2 regions of the Kitasatospora misakiensis genome follow, and region 2 is predicted to be linked to the other one. Evidence: riboswitches for the same ligand, from Rfam matches in the RefSeq annotation. Region 2 holds a riboswitch; the other holds the start of a gene.
What was found. Region 2 has a riboswitch for FMN ahead of ribB (3,4-dihydroxy-2-butanone-4-phosphate synthase). Riboswitches for the same ligand answer to the same signal wherever they lie in the genome.
Positions count from the first base shown of each region.

Region 1: another riboswitch for FMN. It lies ahead of ACFP3U_RS28165 (riboflavin synthase); the one in region 2 lies ahead of ribB (3,4-dihydroxy-2-butanone-4-phosphate synthase).

Region 1 is NZ_JBHSOF010000046.1:34,655-38,009, reverse strand. Features, by position in the region: gene ACFP3U_RS28180 (MSMEG_1061 family FMN-dependent PPOX-type flavoprotein) at 1-671, opposite strand, end outside; gene ACFP3U_RS28175 (antibiotic biosynthesis monooxygenase family protein) at 800-1,105, shown strand; gene ACFP3U_RS28170 (SCO4226 family nickel-binding protein) at 1,130-1,378, opposite strand; FMN riboswitch at 1,601-1,728, shown strand; gene ACFP3U_RS28165 (riboflavin synthase) at 1,955-2,641, shown strand; gene ACFP3U_RS28160 (nicotinamide mononucleotide transporter family protein) at 2,638-3,282, shown strand; gene ACFP3U_RS28155 (bifunctional 3,4-dihydroxy-2-butanone-4-phosphate synthase/GTP cyclohydrolase II) at 3,279-3,355, shown strand, end outside.
Region 2 is NZ_JBHSOF010000035.1:33,209-36,563, reverse strand. Features, by position in the region: gene ACFP3U_RS24200 (ribonuclease FAU-1 family protein) at 196-771, opposite strand; FMN riboswitch at 1,238-1,368, shown strand; partial or broken gene ribB (3,4-dihydroxy-2-butanone-4-phosphate synthase) at 1,515-2,252, shown strand; gene ACFP3U_RS24190 (phosphopantetheine-binding protein) at 2,452-2,694, shown strand; gene ACFP3U_RS24185 (ATP-grasp domain-containing protein) at 2,698-3,355, shown strand, end outside.

The sequences.
Region 1 (3,355 bases), on a different contig from region 2:
TCCCGCTCGGTCTGCTCGATCGCCTCGACGGTCAGCGCGGGGTCCGCCAGGTGGGAGAGCGTGACCTCCGCCGAGCTCGGCTGGGCGTCCTTGGCGAGCCAGTTCTCCGGCTTCCAGGCCGAGGAGCGCAGGAAGGCCTTGGGGCAGTGCGCGAAGACCTCCTCGACCGCGACCACGATCGCGCTGCGCGGCGGCTTGCCGACCGCCGTCAGCTGCTCCAGCAGCCGCGGGTCGGTGGAGACGCAGGCCCGCCCGTTGACCCGCAGGGTGGAGTCCCGGCCCGGGACCACGAAGAGCAGGCCGATCCGGCCGGTCTCGACGATGTTGTGCAGGCTGTCCAGCCGCTTGTTGCCGGTCGCGTCGGGGATCGCCAGGGTGAACTCGTCCAGCACCGACACGAGTCCGGCCGGGCCGCCGCGCGGCGACACGTCGCAGCGCCCGGAGGCGTCCGCGCTGGCCAGGAAGACCAGCGAGGAGCAGGCGATCAGCTGCCGGGCGACGTCGTGGATGCGGTCCACCTGCTTGCGGCGGGCGTGGTCGCCCGGGTGCTCGTAGACCTCGCGCAGCTGGGCCGCGTCGTGGACGGCGGTGGTGGCGAGCGCCTCGAAGAGGCCGGACGGCGCGTGCGGCTCGGGCGTTGACGGAACGACAGTCTCCGGTGTGCTGGTCATACCGGTCAACGTAGCGGAGCCCCCGCACGGGCGGACGGGGGCCGTCCGGAAAATCTGCCGCAACCCCTCCCCACCAGCGGCTTTGCGCCGATAATGGGGCCAGGACGCTTCCGAGGCAGGTGGTCGCCGTGATCATCAGAATCTGGGCCGGGCAGGTCATGGCCGGGCACGTCGAGGAGTTCTGCGAGGTGCTGACCAGCAAGGTGCTCCCGCAGCTCGGACGGACGGACGGCTGCCTGGGCGGCGAACTGCTGCGCTCCGTGACCGAGGACGGCCACCGCGTGCTCGTGGTCAGCCGCTGGCGCGACGAGGAGGCGCTGCGCGGCTACGCGGGGCCGATGTGGCGGATCCGGCCGGTCTGGTCGGAGGGCGAACTGCGCTACCTGGCCCACCCGCCGGAGGTCACCCACTTCACACCGGTCCCCGCGCTCTGACCTGCCTCGGAGAAGAAATCCGCCTCAGACGCTCAGCGGAACCGGGTGCACCTCGTCCGCCGGATGCCCGGCGCGCTCGTGGACCCGCCGCACGGCCTCCTTCGACGGCGCCTCGGAGAGGCAGTAGACGACGCCGGCATCCGGGTCGGCCCACGCATGCTCGAATTGCACGTTCTCGTCGGACTGGATCGCCAGGTCGGCCTGGTGCGCCATCCGCAACTGGTCCTCGGTGATGCCGGCCATCCCGTGGTGGACATCCATGAACTTGGCCATAGCTCCCGCACCTCCTGCGGTTCCCGGTGGCGGCGCGTTCCGCCGCCCCGATACCACCAGCCTGCGCCCGACGCACCCCGGGCCGCCACCTGGCCGCCTGCGGGTCCCCGCCCCGGGCCGCCGTCCATTCCCCGCCGCCGCGTGAAAGAGACCACAGTGGACACCTCTCCCTGGCCCCGCGCGGACCATGGCAGAATGGCGGCAGCAGTAGCAGTGACGTTCAGCGCACTCCGGGGTCGGTGAAAATCCGAACCGGCGGTTACAGTCCGCGACCCGTCCGCAGCCAGCGGCCGGTTGACCAGGTGAAATTCCTGGACCGACGGTGAAAGTCCGGATGGGAGGCGTGCGCGGCGGACGAGTGAGCAGGGCCCGTGGTCCCCCGGTGGACCGTGGGAGGCGGTGTGCGGCGACGGACGAGGGTTCCCTCCTCCGGCGTCCGGTTCGGTGACAGCCCGGCGACGGGTCCCGTCGCCGTCCGGCGGCCTACGCACCCCCGTACCCGGCCTACCCCACGTCCGTGCTCATCTCCCGTGCCACACCCCGGAGTCCGCGCCCCTAAGTGCGAGGAGAACCCGGGTGTTCACCGGCATCATCGAAGAGCTCGGCGAGGTCGTGTCGATCGAGGAGATCGGCGACTCCTCGCGAATCCGCCTGCGCGGCCCGGTGGTCTGTGAGGGCGCGCGGCACGGCGATTCCATCGCGGTCAACGGCGTCTGCCTGACCGTCGTCGACACCCCCGAGGAACTGGCCGCCGGCACCGGCGAGTTCAGCGCCGACGTGATGGCCGAGACGCTCCACCGGTCCAGCCTGGGCGAGTTGAAGCCCGGCGCCCGGGTCAACCTGGAGCGCGCCATGGCCCTCGGCGCCCGGCTCGGCGGACACCTCGTGCAGGGCCATGTCGACGCCACCGGGCGGCTGTTGAGCCGCGAACCGGGCGAGCGCGACGCGGCCGGCGAGCTCCGCTGGGAGGTGCTGCGCTTCTCACTGCCCGGCTCCGTCTCGCGCTACCTCGTCGAGAAGGGCTCGATCACCGTCGACGGCGTCAGCCTCACCGTGGTCGAGGCCGCCCTGGACAGCTTCACCGTCAGCCTCATCCCGGCCACCCTCGCGCTGACCACGCTCGGCGCCAAGACCGTCGGCGAGAGCGTCAACCTGGAGGTCGACGTCCTCGCCAAGTACGTCGAGCGGCTGCTCGAAGCCCGCACCCTCCCCTCGATCCCCACGGCTCTCTCGGCCGGCGACGCCCCGGGGGAGGAACGGTGAGCTGGCTCAACGGCACCGTCCACCTGCTCGGCCAGGACGTCTACCGCTCCGACATCATCGGCAACCTGCTCGGCCTCGCCGCGCTCGCCCTCGGCTGGCGGCGGTCCCGGCTCACCTGGCCGGTCCAGCTGCTCTCCGGCCTCGTCCTGGTCGGCGCGTACGCGAGCGCCCACCTCGGCGGCGGCGTCGGCAAGCAGCTTGTGGTGATCCTGGCCGCCGGGTGGGGCTGGACCCGGTGGCACCGCGGCGCCCGCGGCGAGGGCGACGTCGCCGTGCGCTTCGCCACCGGCCGTGAGCGAGCCCTGCTGACCGGCGGCACCGCGCTCGGCACCCTGGCGGTCGGCGCCCTCTTCACCGCCTACCCCCAACTGTCCTGGGACGCCTGGCCGGACGCCTACATCTTCGTCGGCACGCTGGCCGCGATGGTCGCCCAGGCCCGCGGCTGGGTCGAGTTCTGGTTCGCCTGGGTCGCCGTCGACCTGGTCGGCGTCCCGCTGGCCTTCAACAACGGCCTGGTCTTCTCCGGCTTCACCTACTCCGTCTACTTCGTTCTGGTCCTGCTCGGCCTGCGCGCCTGGTGGCAGCGCGGCCGCACCGCACGCCCCGTGACCGACCCCGCCCTCCAGGGAGCCTCCGCATGACCGAGAACCCCACCGCGCGTCCGACCGGGGACCCGACCGACGAGCTCGTCCTCGACCCGGTGGAGCGGGCCGT
Region 2 (3,355 bases):
GTCGTTCCTTTCGCGGTGCTGTGGTGCTGCGGTGCGGTGGTGCAGCGGTGCGGGCTGCGGTGGGATGCCGCGCTACCGCGCTGCCGGGGCACGGGTGGTGCCCCGACGGGCCCGGGCGGTCGGGTGGACCGTCGGACGGCGGGGGGGGTCGGTTCAGGCCGGTCGGTTCAGGGCGGTCGGCTCAGGGCGGTCGGCTCAGGCCGAGGGAGGGGGAGCGGTCCACCGCTCGGCGGGTCGCCAGTGCGTCCACCGGTCGCTCCACCAGGTGTCGCCGCGGTCGATCCGGGCGGCGAGCGCGGCGGCCTCGGCGCGGACGGCGGCGGCCTGTTCGGGGGTGAAGCCGCCGGTGCGGGCGCGCTCCTCGAAGGCCTCGACGTCCTTCCAGTGGTACGGGCCGCCGTCCGCCGGGATCCAGAGGTCGAGTTCGTGGTCGAGGGTGTCGACGCCGTCGGCGGTGATCCGGTACGGGTCCTGGAAGTTGACGTACCAGCCGGAGAGTTCGTCGGTCGCCGGGTCGCGGAAGGCCCAGACGGCGTAGGCCTCGCCGGGGCGCTGCAACTGGAGGACGCCGGGGCTGCGCCAGCGGTCGGCGACGGTGCTCCAGCCGTGCGGGCCCCAGCTGAACTCGCCCTCGCCGAAGGAGAGTCGGGTGTCGTGGGCCAGGTACACGGCGAGCAGGTCGGGTTCGTGGGTGACGACCCGGACGGGGTAGCTCAGCCAGACCCGTCCGTCGAGGATCTCCCGGCGCGGGACGACCTGCCCGGGCGTCAACCGTGCGGAAGCGGGCAGGGCTGCGCCGGGGTCGGTTGCGGGGCAGGGGTCGGGGTCGCTTGCGGGCCCGGCCGCGCCTCGGCCGGAATCGTCGCCGGCGGGCACGGCGAAGCGCCTCGGACCCTTCGAAGGATCGTGCATGAACGTCTTGCTCCCCCGTTTCGCAATGCCGCCCCCGGAACGCGGGCAGCGAAACTCCGGCCCCCGCCGGAGTGCCGCACGCCTGCCCCTCGAACCCCTTCCCCGGTCGGTTCGACGCAGGTCGAACGGGGGTCTCTACTCGTGGGTAGGCATCGGCGGTCCGGATTTTAAGCACGCCTGTCGAGCATTGGCAATGCCCCGCCGATTGGCGGGTGCGGGAACCCCCCGGTGGACGGTGTGATGCAGCCCACGGCTTCACCGGTTGACCGATGTCTTGTCAAGATCGCGGCAGGTGTGCGAGGTTGACGGGCGTTGTTCAAGACGTTTGCGCACTCCGGGGTCGGTGAAATTCCGAACCGGCGGTTACAGTCCGCGACCCGTCCGCCGCCAGCGGCCGGTTGACCAGGTGAAATTCCTGGACCGACGGTTAAAGTCCGGAAGGGAGGCAGTGCGCGGCGAGCAGGTTTTTCCGATGGCCGGGGGAGTCCCCGTCGGCCCGTCGGTCGCGGGCCGCTTCCGCCGAATGCGGTCGAAGGCCGTCCCTGCACGCCCATGCTCCATCAGCCCCGGAAGTCCGCGCCCCGAGCGCGAGGAGAGTTCCGATGGGCCACACCACGGGTACGACCACCACCGACGCGACCCCGTACCCGGTCGGCGACGCCGAGGGGCCGTTCGACTCCGTCGAGTACGCCGTCGCGGAGATCGCGGCCGGCCGGGCGGTCGTCGTCGTCGACGACGAGAGCCGTGAGAACGAGGGCGACATCGTCTTCGCCGCCGAACTCGCCACCGCCGAACTGGTCGCCTTCGCCATGACCGAATGCCGTGGACTGCTCTGCGCCCCGATGACCGGCGCGGATCTCGACCGGCTGGAACTGGACCAGATGGTCCGCGAGAACACCGAGCACCACCGCACCGCCTTCACCGTCTCGGTCGACGCCGCCGCCGGCATCAGCACCGGCATCTCGGCGGCCGACCGGGCGCTCACCCTGCGGCTGCTGGCCGAGCCGGGCACCCGCCCGGCCGAGCTGGTGCGCCCGGGCCACGTCTTCCCGCTGCGGGCCGTCGACGGCGGTGTGCCGGCGCGCCCCGGCCACACCGAGGCCGGGGTGGACCTGTGCCGGCTGGCCGGCCTGCGTCCGGCGGCGGCCATCTGCGAGATCGCGATGGCCGACGGCGCCATGGCCCGGCTGCCGGAGCTGCGCGAGTTCGCCCGCCGGCACGGCCTGGCGCTGATCACCATCGCCGACCTGACGGAGTACCTGCTCGCCACGGGCGGGGCGGCTGGGGCGGCGCGTACGACGGCCGACGCGGCCCGGACGACGGTCGCGGCGGTCGCCGGCTGAGCCGTGCCGGGAGACCGGCCACAGGGGGGGCGGTTCCGCCTGGAATTCCATTTCCGGGGCGGTGCCGTGATTCGCCCTGCCCGCAGGAATTCCGCTATCGACTCCGGTTAACCCATCGTTTTCCCGGAATTGACAGTTCCGCAATCCTGCTCCAATAATCGATTCACGGATGCACGCCGACGGGGAGAGGCCTGGTATGTCCGATATCAGCACCATAGAAGCACTCAGAACTATTTGGGAAGAAGTCCTCGGTGCGCCGGTCGACGACCTGGACGCCGATTTCTTCGACCTCGGCGGGGATTCCCTGCTGGCCCTCGCGATTTCCACCCGGGCCATCGAGTCCGGTCTGGACATGCCCCGGTCGGCGGTGCTGCGCCGCAGCACCCTCCGGCAGCTCGCCGAGGCCGTCGAGGACCCTCAACTCTTCGATCGCGCCTGAGCGATGGCCATCGTCGTCGTCTACGACCAGGGCTCGGCCTCGCCGCGCGAGGTGATCGCCCTGGGGCGAACGGCCCCGGTGCTGGTCGCCCTGGCCGACTCCGAGCACGCCCGGCAGGTCGGCCCGCTGTTCGAGGAGAACTGCGCGGGCGTCGTCACGCCGGCCGAGGGTGACGAGGCGGCCGTCGCCCGGCTGCGGGAGTACGGGGCCGCGGGCATCCTGACCTTCAGTGAACGGATGCTCGCCGACACCGCCCGGCTCGCCGGACTGCTCGGCCTGCCGTTCAACACCCCGGAAACCGTACGGGTGTTGACCGACAAGGCGGCACAGCGCCGGCGGCTGCGGGAGGCCGGGGTGGACGGGGTGCGCAGCGCGCTGCTCACCGACGCCGCCGGCTGGCCCGCCGCACTGGCCGAGGTGGGCCTGCCCGCCGTGGTCAAGCCGGTCCGCGGGGAGGGGAGCCGGAACACCGTCCTGGTGACGGATCCGGACCACGGCGCCACCGTGGTCGAGGAGTTCCTGCGCGCCGAACCGGCCCTGGTGGTCGAGGAGTTCCTGCGGGGCGCGGACTGCGCGCCGTTCGGGGACTACGTGTCGGTGGAGAGCGCCGTCACCCCCGACGGGGTCCGCCACTTCGCCGTGACCGGCAAGCTGCCGCTGG